DNA from 2 places in the Pseudoalteromonas thalassia genome. Region 1 is predicted to be linked to the other one. Evidence: predicted binding sites of a transcription regulator. Region 1 holds the regulator's gene; the other holds the start of a gene.
What was found. Region 1 encodes sigma-54, which starts transcription at its own class of promoters, with help from an activator protein. Its sites were predicted from a motif close to GTTGGCACGNNNNTNGNNT; they were not measured.

Region 2: the regulator sigma-54 is predicted to act here: its motif matches at 2,066-2,084, upstream of AAEU31_RS19980 (EF-hand domain-containing protein).

Annotation. Positions count from the first base shown of each region.
Region 1 covers NZ_JBMMUE010000012.1:41,024-48,841, forward strand. Annotated here, with positions in the region: gene AAEU31_RS14380 (HPr family phosphocarrier protein) at 1-234, opposite strand, end outside; gene rapZ (RNase adapter RapZ) at 246-1,091, opposite strand; gene ptsN (PTS IIA-like nitrogen regulatory protein PtsN) at 1,092-1,544, opposite strand; gene hpf (ribosome hibernation promoting factor) at 1,548-1,835, opposite strand; gene AAEU31_RS14400 (RNA polymerase factor sigma-54) at 1,862-3,358, opposite strand; gene lptB (LPS export ABC transporter ATP-binding protein) at 3,476-4,201, opposite strand; gene lptA (lipopolysaccharide transport periplasmic protein LptA) at 4,198-4,719, opposite strand; gene lptC (LPS export ABC transporter periplasmic protein LptC) at 4,709-5,263, opposite strand; gene kdsC (3-deoxy-manno-octulosonate-8-phosphatase KdsC) at 5,260-5,811, opposite strand; gene AAEU31_RS14425 (KpsF/GutQ family sugar-phosphate isomerase) at 5,815-6,786, opposite strand; gene AAEU31_RS14430 (calcium/sodium antiporter) at 6,790-7,761, opposite strand.
Region 2 covers NZ_JBMMUE010000026.1:8,744-16,561, reverse strand. Annotated here, with positions in the region: gene rluB (23S rRNA pseudouridine(2605) synthase RluB) at 1-787, opposite strand, end outside; gene scpB (SMC-Scp complex subunit ScpB) at 784-1,374, opposite strand; gene AAEU31_RS19980 (EF-hand domain-containing protein) at 1,505-2,026, opposite strand; gene AAEU31_RS19975 (exonuclease III) at 2,233-2,667, opposite strand; gene xthA (exodeoxyribonuclease III) at 2,914-3,723, shown strand; gene AAEU31_RS19965 (energy-coupling factor ABC transporter permease) at 3,723-4,370, shown strand; gene AAEU31_RS19960 (putative RNA methyltransferase) at 4,367-5,164, shown strand; gene yfbV (terminus macrodomain insulation protein YfbV) at 5,161-5,607, opposite strand; gene AAEU31_RS19950 (acetate kinase) at 5,897-7,111, shown strand; gene pta (phosphate acetyltransferase) at 7,116-7,818, shown strand, end outside.

The sequences.
Region 1 (7,818 bases):
AATTGCGTTCAGTGCAGCCTCTGCATCTGGGCCTTCACATACCACACGCACTTCTTTACCTTGACTACTTTCAAGTAGCATTAAGGCTAAAACACTATCACCTTCAGCTTCTTTATCGTCTTGATAAAGCATAATTTTAGCATCAAATTGCAAAGCAAGTTGTGCTAAAACAGTGGCTGCTCGTGCGTGCAAGCCAAGCTTATTTTGAATTAAAAACGTGTCTTCTGCGTGCATCTGGCATCCAATTAAATATCTTGCTCGCGATGGCGGATTTTTACGTTCGCATGCGTTTTTGAAAAGCTATCACCAATGGTCTGCGCTAAATATACCGAGCGATGTTGCCCGCCAGTACAACCAATTGCGATAGTAAGATAGCTTCGATTGTTACGCTCAAGGTGAGGCAACCATGTTTGCACAAATGTTTGAATTTGCCATGTAAATTTTTGCACTATGCTATGACTTGCAAGGTAATCTTTTACTGGTTGATCTAAGCCAGTGAGTGGCTTTAGATCTGGCTCCCAATGTGGATTTGGTAAAAAACGTGCATCAAATACGTAATCGGCTTCTTTTGGAATACCATGTTTAAAGCCAAACGACATAAAGGTGATAATCAGCTTTTTATCTTTTTTACCTAAGATCTTTTCACGAATTGATTCAGCTAACTGATGAACACTCAGGTCGGTGGTATCAATCATAAAATCAGCGCGCGTGATCAGTACATCCAGTAATACTCTTTCTTGCTTAATTGCTAAATCGAGTGGCAGCGAGTCAATCGATAGAGGATGTAAGCGTCGCGTTTCAGAAAAGCGTTTGATCAGAGTTTGGTCATCACTGTCTAAATAGAACAGTGTTGGGTTTGCAAAACCTGGCAGGTATTCAAGAATATCATTAAACTCTTGCTGCTCTTTCGGTAAGTTACGCACATCTATGCTGACTGCTATTTTGTCATAGTTGTCTGAAACGCTACGAACAAGCGAAGGTAATAAGTTGACTGGGATATTATCAACACAGTAGTAACCCAAGTCTTCAAGTACACGTAAAGCGACCGATTTACCTGAGCCTGAGCGACCGCTGATGATAATTAATTCCATTTATGCCTCTGCTGATATGACCTGAAACAGTTCGTGGTCTGTTTTGGCGCTACGTAACTGTTTACAAAACTCTTTATCTTTTAGTCTATCAGCAATTGTCGATAAGGTCTTTAGGTGAAGTTGGCTGTCTCCATCTGGTACGATGAGTGCAACGAAAATATCCACAGGTCGGTTATCAATTGCGTCAAAATTGATTGGGGATTCACTCACTATGACAAATGCCTTTGGTTGCTCTGCACCACTCATGCGGCCATGTGGAATAGCAATGCCACGACCAATACCTGTACTGCCTAATTTTTCTCTATTGAGTAAGGCATCAAGGACGTCTTGTTGAGATAAATGAGGAAGCTGCTGGTGAGCCAGCTCGCTGATATATTCAAGGATTCTTTTTTTGCTATTAAAAAGGACCGCAGCTTTGCTGCAGTCCTGGTTAGTAAGTGAACTAAGTTTCATAATTTAGTGTCGAGCTAATTTCTCTTTGTGTTTAATGACTTGACGATCTAGTTTATCGATTAGCGAGTCAATGGCTGCATACATATCTTGGTGTGCAGTTGAGGCAAAGAGCTCGCCTCCATTTACATGTAAAGTTGCTTCTGCTTTTTGGCTTAATTTTTCTACATCTAGAATGACATGTACATTATTAATGTGGTCAAAATGCCTTTCTAGTTTTGCAAACTTGCTGTTTACATAGTCTCTTAATGAATCAGTGATTTCTACATGACGACCAGTTAAATTTAGTTGCATAAGCATTTTCCTTCTATGTAAAACGTCTAAATCAAACTCTTACGCTGATTAGACGGAGGTATCGCTAGAGACTCTCGATATTTTGCAATTGTGCGTCTAGCTACTTTAATTCCTTGCTCAGCCAATATATCTGCAATTTTACTATCACTCAATGGTTTAGCTGAGTTTTCTGCAGCGATAAGCTTTTTGATCAAAGCGCGAATTGCTGTTGATGAACACTCACCACCGTTTTCTGTGCTGACATGGCTTGAGAAGAAATATTTCAACTCAAAAATCCCGCGAGGGGTGTGCATGTATTTTTGTGTTGTAACACGTGAAATTGTCGATTCATGCATTTCGACCATTTCTGCGACATCGTTCAGCACCATTGGTTTCATGGCTTCTGGGCCATGTTCAAAAAATGCTTGTTGTTGCTGTACGATACAATTGGTCACTTTTAAAAGTGTATCGTTACGGCTCTCTAAGCTTTTAATAAACCATTTAGCTTCTTGTAAATGAGAGCGAATAAACTGGCTATCGCTGCTCGATTTTACTGAGCGTGACATAGCTGCATATTGGCTATTCACTCTAATTTTTGGCATACAATCTGGGTTTAGTTCAACGACCCAACGACCTTTAACTTTTTTAACCGATACATCGGGTATAACGTACTCAGACTCTTCGCGAACTATGCTGTCTGCTGGCTTAGGGTTTAAGCTGTGGATCAGCGTCATTACTTCTTTTAGTTCGCTTTCTTTAAGCTTAGTCTTTTTCATCAAAGTGCGATAGTCGCGACTTGCTAATAATTCAATATGCTCAGATAAAACCATTTTAGTTTCAGCTAAATACGGCGTACTCGCATCGAATTGGCGAAGCTGGATACATAAGCACTCTTGTAAGCTACGGGCACCAATCCCTACTGGATCAAACAACTGTATTCTCTTTAAGACCGCTTCGACTTCATCTAGTTCGATTTCTTCTTCATCATTATTTTGATTAAAACTTTCGACTATGTCTTCGCAGCTAACAGTTAAAATACCTGAGTCATCAATTGCCTCTACGATGGCGACAGCGATCGCTTCATCGGTTGGGCTAAATGGTGTGAGTTGTAATTGCCACATAAGGTATTCATGGAGGGTTTCAGTCGATGCACCTTGATAAATTGACTCATCTTCTGGCATTGGACCTGATGATGTTGATGGGGCTGCACTCATGTACTCATCCCATGTCACATCCATAGCTAAATCGTCACTAACGGTGTCTTTGTTAAGGGCATCGCTGCTTTCTTGTTCGTACTCACTCGGCGCTTCTTCGGCCGATGCACTTAGCTGAGTATCATCAGATTCAGCTTTTTGCTCGTTCTTACCAATGTTTTCATCGTTGTAATCTGCTTCTTCCACTTCAAGCAGAGGGTTACTATCAAGTGCTTCTTGAATTTCTTGCTGGAGATCCAATGTACTAAGCTGCAGCAAGCGAATTGCTTGTTGCAGTTGTGGAGTCATTGTAAGTTGCTGGCCCATGCGCAGCTGTAATGATTGCCTCATGTATCCCTAACAATCCTTTTATGTGTTATCGACACCTGTGCAGTCACAGGTAAATTTATATCGATTTATTGTCATTGTTATTTAGTTTAGCAGATGCGCTAGATGGTGGCTTATTGGTTATAGCCTGAATTGCTCACCTAGATACACATCGCGTACGGTTTGGTCAGCTAAAACATGCTCAGGTGTTCCTGATGCAATTAGCTCCCCATGAGAAACAATGTAGGCTTTTTCACAAACATCAAGGGTTTCTCTAACATTATGGTCAGTGATTAATACACCAATACCACGATTTTTTAAGTGTTCAATAATTTTCTTTATATCTAACACTGAAATAGGATCAACACCAGCAAAAGGCTCATCTAACAAGATAAATTTAGGGTTTGCGGCTAATGCCCGAGCAATTTCTACGCGACGACGCTCGCCCCCAGATAAGGCCATACCTTGACTATCACGAATATGCTGAATACTAAATTCATCAAGTAAGTTGTTGAGTGTTTCTTCTCGGCCTTGTTTATTTAAATCTTTACGCGTTTCTAAAATAGCCATTAGGTTTTGATAAACCGTTAACTTTCTAAAAATAGATGACTCTTGTGGTAGGTAACCAATCCCTAAACGTGCTCGGCTATGCATTGGCAAAAGTGTAATATCATTATCATCAATGCTGATCTTGCCTTTATCGCTAGGTACTAAGCCAACAATCATATAGAAAGTGGTGGTTTTGCCTGCGCCATTTGGGCCAAGCAAACCAACGATACTGCCCGCTTCAACCTCAAGACCCACATTTTTGACAACTTGGCGGCCTTTATAACTTTTTGCTAAAAGCTCTGCTTTTAATGTGCTCATGGTTGGCCTTTATCGTCTTGTTTGTTGTCAACAGGCACTAAGATTGTGTGTACACGGTCTGTTGAGTTTTCGTCTTTTTCTGCGCTAATTAGTTGTTGTGCCATATCATAAGTAATGCTTTTCGCTGTTACTTTTTGGCCTGCTTGAGTCACTTCGGCTTCGCCATTTAAAGTTAAGAAGCGCTTGGCTACGTCGTAGCGAACTTCTTCTGCACTGGCGCTCATTACCGTGCCATCTGCTTGCTTTTCTTCAAAATAAGCAGGCTTACCTGTGGCGATAATTAACTCAACAGTACCTTCTGTATCACCACCATGGGCTTCAAGGCGTTCGGCTGTGATCCGGCGGTTACCATGTATAATTTCGACATTGCCTTCAAATATACCAACGCCATCTTTTAGCTTACCAGTTTGACGATCTGAGCTTATGCTAATTTGTGCGCCTGTCTGCTCGGCAGCTACGCCTGAAAAGGCAATCAATAAGCTTGGGATCAGGAGTAATTTCTTCAGTTTATTGGTCATAGTATATGGTTCGTGTATGGTTAGTTAACTCTACAATCTCGGTTTTTAAATTAGCTTTTAGGCCTTTACCGGTAATTTTTAAATTTGGTCCTGTTAGCGTCACAGGTTGCTTCGAAAACATGGTCATTTGTTCTATATCAACGTTAATGTTTTCAGCTTTAATATCTTCGATCATGCCATTATGGGTTAAGTTTTTAGCAACAACATCGCCTTCAAAAATAAGCTGATCGTTTTCATATAAGGTGGCTTCTTTAGCTTTTACTTGCCAAATTTGCTGGTCGCCATAAAGTGTAAAAATAGGTTGCTCAAAAAAGGTAAACCCAAGCTGCTGATAAAGCTCCATTTTCGCAGCGGCCACTTTATGGCTAATCTTGCCTTGCTCATCATAAGCGGTTTGCTTTAGTGCAACGGCCGTATAATCGGGAGTTGCAATAATCTCGTCTTCACTATTTATTGTGTTTGTTGTTTGGTTAAAGTACGGATACCACAACCACACCATGCAACAAACAAAAACAATACTCAGTAAAATACGGGCTATATTCATGCGCTGGTTCCATCGCTAGTTAACGGCTTACCGTTTTCTAACATCAGTAAATCTGTTAATTCACGTACAGCGCCAAAGCCACCCGGTAGCATGGTCGTATAGTGAGCCAGTTTTTTTATCAGTGGGTGCGCATCATTGACTGCTACCGCAAAGCCTACTTTTTCCATTACAGGCAAATCAGGGCCATCGTCACCAATGTACGCTATTTGCTCATCTTCTAGGCCAAGTTTATCTTTTAACTCTTGGTATGCAATCAGCTTTGTTTCTTGGCCTTGATAAATATGCTGCACGGTTAGGCTAGTCATTCGCTGCTGAACTATTTGTGAATGGCGCCCAGTAATAACGGCAACTTCAAAGCCACTATTAATGAGTGCTTTTATGCCAAAGCCATCTTTGGTATTAAATGCTTTAAGCTCTTCGCCCTGATTTCCAAGATAAATTCGGCCATCAGAAAAAACGCCATCAATATCACATATTAGTAACTTAACTTTTTGAGCACGCTGACTTACATCAGGACTAAGGGGCTGGTATAGCTCGGCGAATGTCATTACTTACAGAACTCCTGCTTTTAATAGGTCTTGCATATTAAGCGCGCCAATCGGTGTGTTATTTTTATCGATTACAATCAAGCCGTTGATACGTTTGCGTTCCATAATATTTAACGCCTCAGCAGCCAGCATCTCTGCACTGGCTGTAGTACATGAGCGCGTCATGACCTGGCTAATGGCGGTACTATGAATATCAATACGTTGCTCTAAAATACGACGTAAATCACCATCCGTAAATAAGCCGCAGAGTTTTTGGTCTTCCGCGACCACGGCTGTCATACCTAACCCTTTAGCAGACATTTCAATAAGCGCATCTTTAATGCTTTGCGACTCGTGCACTATTGGTGTTGCATCACCACTGTGCATTACATCGTTTAATGTAAGCAACAAGCGCTTACCTAGGCTGCCTCCGGGATGAGATAATGCAAAGTCATCGGCTGTAAAGCCACGTGTTTCGAGTAAAGCAACAGCCATTGCATCACCCATAACCAAAGTTGCTGTAGTGCTTGCCGTTGGCGCAAGACCCAGTGGGCATGCCTCTTGGCTAACTTTAATGCAAACATGCACATTAGAGAGCTTTGCCATTGTTGAGTCAGGGTTACCTGTTAGCGAAATCATTTTTGCGCCAATTCGTTTAATAACAGGAATAATGCTTAACACTTCACTGGTTTCACCCGAATTCGAAATGCACATTACTACATCATCTCGAGTGATCATCCCTAGGTCGCCATGGCTTGCTTCGCCAGGATGAACGAAAAATGCCGGTGTACCAGTGCTTGCTAATGTGGCAGCTATTTTATTGCCAATGTGGCCAGACTTACCCATGCCTATAACGATGATACGGCCTGTGCATTGGTACATTAGCTGACAAGCTTGCTCGAAATGTTCATCGATGTACTGATCTATTTCGTGTAAAGCTTGCGCTTCAATTTCAAGAACGCGCTTACCTTGCGCAATAAAATTTAGCTGGGTCATTGATTATCCTATTTGGCTAAAAATATAGCCTTGATATGCAATAAATGCGACTAACAAAAAGCCACCTTCTACTCTATTGATGCGGCGAGCACCTTTAAAGTTCAATGACATGGCAATCAGCACTAAAGTAGCTGCAATCATGATAAGGGCATCGCGGTTCGCTGCAGATGGGTCGATAATCGATGGGTTGATGATCCCAGCCAGTGGTAAAACAGCGAGTAGGTTGAAAATGTTCGAGCCTACAATATTACCCAATGCTAAATCATCTTCGTTTTTCAATACCCCAGCAATACATGCAGCCAGTTCAGGTAGACTGGTACCAATAGCGATAATTGTTAAACCAATTACAAGGTCTGAAAGGCCAAAGTATTTAGCAATATCAACGGCTGATTCGACTAAAAAATGTGAGCTGATAGGTAAAAGTATCATACCGATAACAAGCCATAGGATAGCTGATTTAGTACTGACATTATCGGGAACATCTTCACATGCCTCGCTCACGAAAGGGTCATCGTCTTGATTTTTAGCGCGTAAAGAAACAATCACTAAGCCTGCGATGAAGACAACAAAGGCAAGAGCTAATGCGATACCTTCGGCAAACGAAAAGTAGTTATCTGAAAACACGTACCATGCCGCAATTGAGACAAGTAGTACTAAAGGCATTTCTCGTTTTAAGGTCATTGACGAGACAGAAAGAGGGCGAAGTAGTGCCGTTACGCCCAGTACTAGTAAGATATTGGTGATATTTGAGCCAACAGCATTACCTACTGCTGTATCAGTTTTACCGGCAAGCGCGGCAGAAGCAGATACCATCATTTCAGGGGCTGAAGAACCCATAGCAACAACCGTTAAACCTATGATTAGGGTCGGGATCCCCATATTTTTTGCGAGTGCAGCCGCACCATAAACAAACCGATCGGCACTCCAAACAAGTGCTGCAAAACCAATAATTAAAATGACAAAAGAAGTCACCATTGTGATACGCCAACATTACTGAAACAGATGACTGCAAATAGTAACAAAAGCGAGCAG
Region 2 (7,818 bases), on a different contig from region 1:
GTTTTTCAGGAATAGCCGACAACTTAGTTTGTGTTTCGCGACCTAACTGTACAGTTTTACGTAAATAGTTAACGGTATCTAAATCAAGCTCAGCCCAACCACCTTGTGGTAAACGCTTATCAAGCTCTAACTTACCGTAACGAATACGAATAAGACGAGAAACTTCTACATCTTGCGATTGCCATAAACGACGTACTTCGCGGTTACGTCCCTCAGTCAACGTAACATTAAACCAACGATTGATACCTTCACCACCAAGCGGTTTAATATTTAAAAATTTTGCTGGACCATCTTCAAGTTCAACACCTTTGGTTAATGTTCTTAAGGTCTCGTTTGTTACTTCCCCAAACACTCGCGCTGAGTATTCACGCTCAACTTCGTAACTTGGATGCATTAAACGGTTAGCAAGTTCACCATCGTTAGTAAAAAGCATTAAACCTGCAGTGTTGATATCTAATCGACCTACCGCAATCCAACGTTCGCCATCAACGCGTGGTAAACGGTCAAATACGGTACGACGACCTTCTGGGTCTTTACGTGTACATAACTCGCCTTCGGGTTTGTTATACATAAGCACACGACAAATACGCTCAGCTTTGTCTTCAATTTTCACAACGTGACCATCAACACGGATTACATCGCTTGCCTCTACACGGTCACCTAAACGGGCAACTTTACCGTTAACACTTACGCGGTTAGCATCAATGTATTTTTCCATTTCACGACGTGAACCCACACCAGCACGGGCTAATACTTTTTGTAACTTTTCAGTTTCTAAATTACTCATTCAGATAGTTCTCTCACAGAAGGATCGCTCAATAACTGGTTGATTTTACTTTCCTGAAGCTCAGGCAGTGGTGGTAATTCATCTAAACCAGCTAATGAAAAATAGTCTAAGAAAGCAGCAGTGGTGGCGTACAAGGCAGGACGCCCCGGCACTTCTTTGTGGCCAACAACTCTTATCCACTCTCTTTCTAATAATGTTTTAATTATCCCTGAGCCAACTGTAACCCCCCGTACTTGTTCAATCTCACCACGGGTTATGGGTTGTCTGTAGGCAATCAAGGATAAAGTTTCTAATAGTGCTCTTGAGTATTTCGGTGCTCGCTCTTGCCATAAGTTTGCAAGCCAAGGTGCTAAACTTGCACATGCTTGAAACCGATAACCGCTGCCAACGGCAACAAGCTTAATGCCTCGAGTTTGATAATGCGTTTGAATTTGGTCAATTGCATTATTTATGCGTGGCATAGATACGCTTAAATCAGCTAATACTGTCTCTTTTAAATGACGCTTAGACACGGGCTTTCCGGCAACAAAAATCGCGGCTTCTATGATTTCGACTAATTGTTCATCACTGATACGTTTTGCGGCCATTGCTACTAAAGGTCATTTTTACTCACTAACGCTCTATTATGACAGAAGTCGACCAAGGTTGGAAAAATTATTATAAAAAAGCCAGCGTAAAACACTGGCTTTTGGGGTATTTAATAGCTGCTTTATAAAATTAGCTCTTGTTAAGCATCTCTAACGCGTCGTCTTCGGCAACTTCACTACCATATTTATTAATGTAACTAATAAACTCATTGCGGTTTACACGTTTATCTTTGTTGCTATCCATATAGCCAAAGTGATTTGCAATGTCGTCGTCATCCGCTTCTTCAATAGAAATATAGCCATTTTTATCGTTATCTAACGATTTAAAGTCATTTTCGATTGGGTCAAATTTAGCGATTTCAGCTTTAAATGCTGATTCAGATACCTCACTATCAGTTGCCACCTTACCTGTATTTAACTGCATGTAAGCATTAAATTCAGTACGGCTGATTTGCTCATCCATATTGGTATCGATATTTGAAAAGTGCTCCCAAATAGCATCGTCGTCAGCTTCTACTTTAGAGATATAACCGTCGTTGTCATTATCTAGGCTGCCAAAATCGCTGTCGATTTTTGCTAAAGAGTTACTCGCAGAACAGGCTGATAGGCTTAATGCTGCTAAAATTGTTGATGCTAAAGTTAACTTTTTCATAAGACATTTCCTTGTAGTCGATTAGATTCACTTCGACTGTTACAAGTTGAATGCCAAAATGCCTTATTGGCTAAAATCAAGCACTTACAACCTGGTTAAGTTAAGGTTAAGCCTATGATTTAGCAAGCTTTTCATTAATTACTGTAATTTTTTCATAAAAAAAGCGCTCTAAAGAGCGCTTTTTCAATCTAACTATAATGTTGCTATTAGATAGCTGCGTTTTGGTAACGCTTAACGAAATCTGTTACTGCTTCGCCATTACATTTTAAAGTATTTAAGTTACCAATTTTTTCACGCACAGGTGTTAAACCTTTTTTAAGTGCAGTGATACAAAGTTGAGTCTCTTTTTGCTCATTTTTAGCAAACACTTCAACAGCTGCCTTTGTTGCAGCTTCTTGTGATTGTGCTTTTTTAGCAATTTCACGGATGTCAGTACCGTTACATAAAATGCTCTTTGAAAAACGTGACATTGAAATGCCATGCTTTGCTGCTTCTTTACGTGCAGCGGTAAACCCTTCGTTCGCACTTAAGCTACATAACTTTGATTCAATACGGTTATCAGCTGAAAAGTAGTGCGGGTTGCTTGCTAATGAGCCAAATGAGATACATGCAAGAGAAAGCATCACTAATTGTTTTTTCATGGTTTACCTTTAAATAGTACATAATATGAACGGGTGATTTGCGCGCATTATATAACCAAAAATAAGTAGATCAACTGAATTATTTATTTAATTTAATTATTAATACTGAGTTAACAATGTTTTTAAAATAAGCAGCAATTGATCAACATTTATTCAATTTGATTTTCGTAATTTGCTCATGAATAAGCCCTATTTTGATGGTAGAATTGCGCTAAACGAATAAACAAAAATTCAGATAGGTAATCCATGAAGGTAATCTCATTTAACATTAACGGCCTGCGCGCCCGTTTACACCAGTTGCAAGCGGTGATTGATAAACATCAACCAGATATCATTGGCTTACAAGAAATCAAAGTGCATGATGAAGCCTTCCCGCTTGAGGATGTACAAAAAATGGGTTATCACGTTTATTTCCATGGTCAAAAAGCGCATTACGGCGTGGCAATGCTATGTAAGCAAGAACCTAAATCGGTTGTAAAAGGTTTTGCAACCGATACAGATGAATCACAGCGTCGAATGATCAGCGTAACAGTGACTCAAGAAAATGGTCGCGATCTTACTGTGATGAATGGCTACTTCCCGCAAGGCGATAATATTGCCCATGAAACCAAGTTCCCATATAAGCGTCAATTCTATAAAGATCTAATGACTCACTTAGAAGATAACCACACGCCAGAGCAAGATGTTATTGTGATGGGCGACATTAATATTTCACCAACCGATCTCGACATTGGTATTGGCGAGCCTAACCGTAAGCGCTGGTTAAAAACGGGTAAATGTTCTTTTCAACCAGAAGAGCGTGAATGGTTAAGCACGTTATTAAACTGGGGCTTTAAAGATACCTTCCGTGAACTATACCCAGAAAAAACCGAACAATATTCGTGGTTTGATTACCGCTCAAAAGGTTTTGATGACAATCGCGGTTTACGTATTGATGTGATTTTAGCAACCCCAGCACTTGCTGAGCGTTGTGTTGAGTCAGGTATCGATTACGAATTACGTGGTATCGAAAAACCATCTGATCATGCGCCAATTTGGTCAACATTTAACGCATGATAGAGACGATACAATGGCAGCTCCCATTGTGGAGCTGTGTGGCTTTAGTACTTTGGCTAAGCTTTGATAAGCAAAGCGCATCCCAATTATTGGCAACACCAATAAGACAAGTGGGTGTGCTCGCGTGTGCTTTAGTACTTGCAATATTATGGCGCATTAAAGCGGGAATATTGCCGGGCCTCGAATTGCATATCTTAGGGGTCACCGCAGTGACCCTGATTTTAGGTTGGCGACTAGCTATTTTTGCAAGCAGCCTTGCAAGTCTCCTGCTGGTGTTAGTCGCTCAGTTGCCACTGCCCTTATTGCCTGTGCATTTACTGTTTACGGCATTTATACCTATCACGCTGAGTTACTTGTGTTTTGTACTTTGCTATAGCTATTTACCAAGACACTTTTTTATTTATATCTTTTTATGCGCATTTTTAACCGCGGCTGTTATCGCTTGTATCAAAATACTTACCAGTGGTGTGTTTTATTACTTATTGGGTGATTACAGTTTTATTGAGATTTCAGAAAACTATCTCATTCTATGTGCCATAATTTGGTTTCCTGAAGCAATGCTCAATGGCATGGCTATTACCTTGTTGATCACCTATCGCCCGCACTGGGTTAAAACCTTTTATGATAAGGACTATTTAGACTCATGAGTCTTCACTATCACTGCCCGCTTTGCAAACTTGAACTTACGCTAACCGATAAAACTTACCGCTGTGACAACAACCATAGTTTTGATATCGCTAAAGAGGGTTATGTCAATTTACTACCCGTGCAAAATAAAAAGTCGAAACAACCGGGTGATAACCTTGAAATGGTGCAAGCACGCCGAGCTTTTTTAAGTGCGGGGCACTACCTTTTTTTACAGCAAGCTTTAGCTGAGTTAGTGGCATCACTTAAACCAAATACAGTAATTGATTTAGGATGTGGCGAAGGCTTTTATACCCAAGCAATAGCAGCGCAATCGAGTGCCGAAGTATATGGTGTTGATATTTCCAAGCCGGCGGTAAAATACGCGGCTAAGCGTTATGAAAATGCAAATTTTAGTGTTGCCTCGATTAGCCAAGCCCCTTTTGCTGACGCATCTGCCGATGTGCTTGTCAGTGTGTTTGCCCCCTTATTTGCACAAGAACTTGCTCGACTTGCCAAATCGCAAGGCAGTCTAATTGTCGCAAGCCCAGGACCTTGGCATCTTAAAGAATTAAAAGCGTTTATTTATGCGGATGTAAAACCACATACAGAGATAGAGCCACCAGCAGGATTTAGTAAAGAGTCAATAAACTTACTAGAGCAACAGGTGCTATTGCCTGTTGATGAGATTAAACATTTAATTATGATGACGCCGTTTGCTTGGAAGTTTCGCCCAGAGCATTGGCAGCAGATAGAGCAACAAGGCCCACAAAAAGTAACGTTATCGTTTTATGTGAGCCAGTTTATTCGTGATTAAAAGTGTTCTTTTGTGAACGCTTTATCCATCTTTTCGAACATATCTTTTAAAAGTTGAGCTAAATCTGTGTAGCATGGTTTTTCAGTTGTGAGTTGTGACTGATAGCCATGTGCCTTCATTTTACTATGCAGCTCGGTATACCAACTTAACATTGCTGGTTCTAAACGAGTTTGAGCGCGACGACCTAACCACAGTAAGCCTTGAAAAGGTAACGACAGAAAAAATAAAGCGATAGTAATAGCTTGAGGGAAGTAATCACTACCTAAATAGTTTACTTGCATGAACACTGTGAACATAGCCAGAATAGGCATGACTGTGATTGCCAAGTCAGTGGCTTTGATCACTCTGAATTCAGCAAACATTGGAGCTAGCTCTTGTCGCATTGGCCATTTTTTCGCGTACTGACGACCTGTTTGCACTTGTGACATGACACCTTTTTGCATCATCACTCCTCGGGTTTTCATACTGTTTCACAACTGAGTGTAACACACTCCCGGATACAATCCCTGCAAAACCTGTCCTCGTTTTTATAACAATTTATGTCATTGACACTAACGTTAATAGTCTAAATGAGATAAAATGTTATCGGCTTAAGTCAACGAGACTTTAGTATAATTACAGCCCACCTTTGTTAAGTGTAGCAACAAAATACTTATTTACTATACTGGCAAAGAATTCTAATTATCAAGCCTTAATATACACTGACTGATATCGTACTTTTAGGACCTAGCTATGCCAACGCCCCTTTACCCACCACACCATGTTTTAGTACTGAACTGTGGTAGTTCAAGTTTAAAATTTGCCATTTTAGATGCCACCACTTCTGACGAAGTTATTTCAGGTTTAGCTGAGCGCCTTGGCTCAGACACGCCTTCAATCAAATATAAATATAATGGTGAAAAAAAGCTGATTGAACTTGCTAAAGGTCAAGCCCACGATGCGGCGATTGCTGAATTGGTTAAGCTAGTCAATAACTTAGGTCTGGCAGATAATTTAATCGCTGTAGGTCATCGTGTGGTGCACGGTGGCGAGCATTTCACTGAATCTGTACTTATCGACGATGATGTACTTGCAGCTATTGAAAAAACAGCGGCACTTGCACCACTTCATAACCCAGCAAACTTATTGGGTATTCGCACTGCAAAGCAAGCGTTCTCAGCGCTGCCACAAATTGCCGTATTTGATACTGCGTTTCACCAAACCATGCCTAATATTGCTTACTTATATGCTTTGCCTTACTCGCTTTATAAAGAGCATGGCGTAAGACGCTATGGTTTTCATGGTACCAGTCATTACTACGTTGCTGGTGAAGCAGCAAAATTATTAGGCAAAGAGCGCGAGCAAACTAATGTGATCAGTGCACATTTAGGTAATGGTTGCTCAGTGTGTGCGATTAAAGATGGTAAGAGTGTAGATACCAGTATGGGTCTTACGCCGCTTGAAGGCTTAGTGATGGGTACTCGCAGTGGTAGCATCGATCCGGGTTTATTCACCTTCTTAACGCAGCAACTTAATTACACGGCTCAAGAAATTGATGATTTACTCAATAAGCAAAGTGGCTTGCTAGGTATTAGTGAATTATCAAATGACTGCCGCACTATCGAAGAAGCCGCCGTTGAAGGCCACCCGCAAGCAAACCTTGCACTCGATATCTTCTGTTACCGCTTAGCTAAACAAATAGCTGCTTTTTTAGTTCCTCTACAACGTTTAGATGCACTTATTTTTACCGGCGGTATCGGTGAAAACTCAGATATTATTCGTGACAAAGTCATCACTCAATTAGGCTTTTTAGGCCTTGAGTGTGATGAAGATGCAAACTTAGCGGCACGTTTTGGTAAAGAAGGTCTAATTTCAAAAGGCCAAGCGCATGCGAAAGCGTTTGTGATCCCTACCAACGAAGAATGGGTGATTGCTAACGATGCAGCCCGTATTGCACAGGAGGCTTAAGTAAATGGCACATAGAATTATGTTGATCCCTATTTCAACGGGGGTTGGTTTAACGTCTGTTTCTGTTGGTTTAGTCCGCGCGCTTGAGCAAAAAGCGCTAAAGGTAAACTTTTTTAAGCCAATCGCACAGCCTCGTTCTGGCGATACAGGCCCAGAAAAGTCAACGCAAATTGTCACCCATGGTTCGCCAATTAATCCACCTACACCATTTGAGCTGAGCTATGCAGAGCAAATGATTGGTGATGGTAAAGGCGACGACTTACTAGAAGAAATCGTAGAGCGCTTTGAAAGTACTATTAAAGAAGACGAAATTGCTATTATCGAAGGTATGGTGCCAACACGTCGTCAGCCTTATGCTGGCCGTGTAAACCGCGAAATCGCGCAAACATTAGGTGCTGATATTGTTTTTGTATTAACACCAAGCAACGATAGCAATGACCAAATTGAAGACCGTTTAGAAATCGCCTCTGGCAATTATGGCGGTGTTAACCACCCTCGCGTGCTAGGTTGTATTTTCAACAAAGTAAATGCTCCTTTAGATGACGAAGGTCGCGCACGTGCAGACCTTGTTGAGGCCCATGAGCCTGAGCAACTTGAAAACGAATTAAACCGTTTAGCATCACTGCCGATTTTCAGAAAGCACCCATTTAAGTTATTAGGTTCAATTCCGTGGGATTTCGACCTAGTAGCGCCGCGTGTGCGCGATT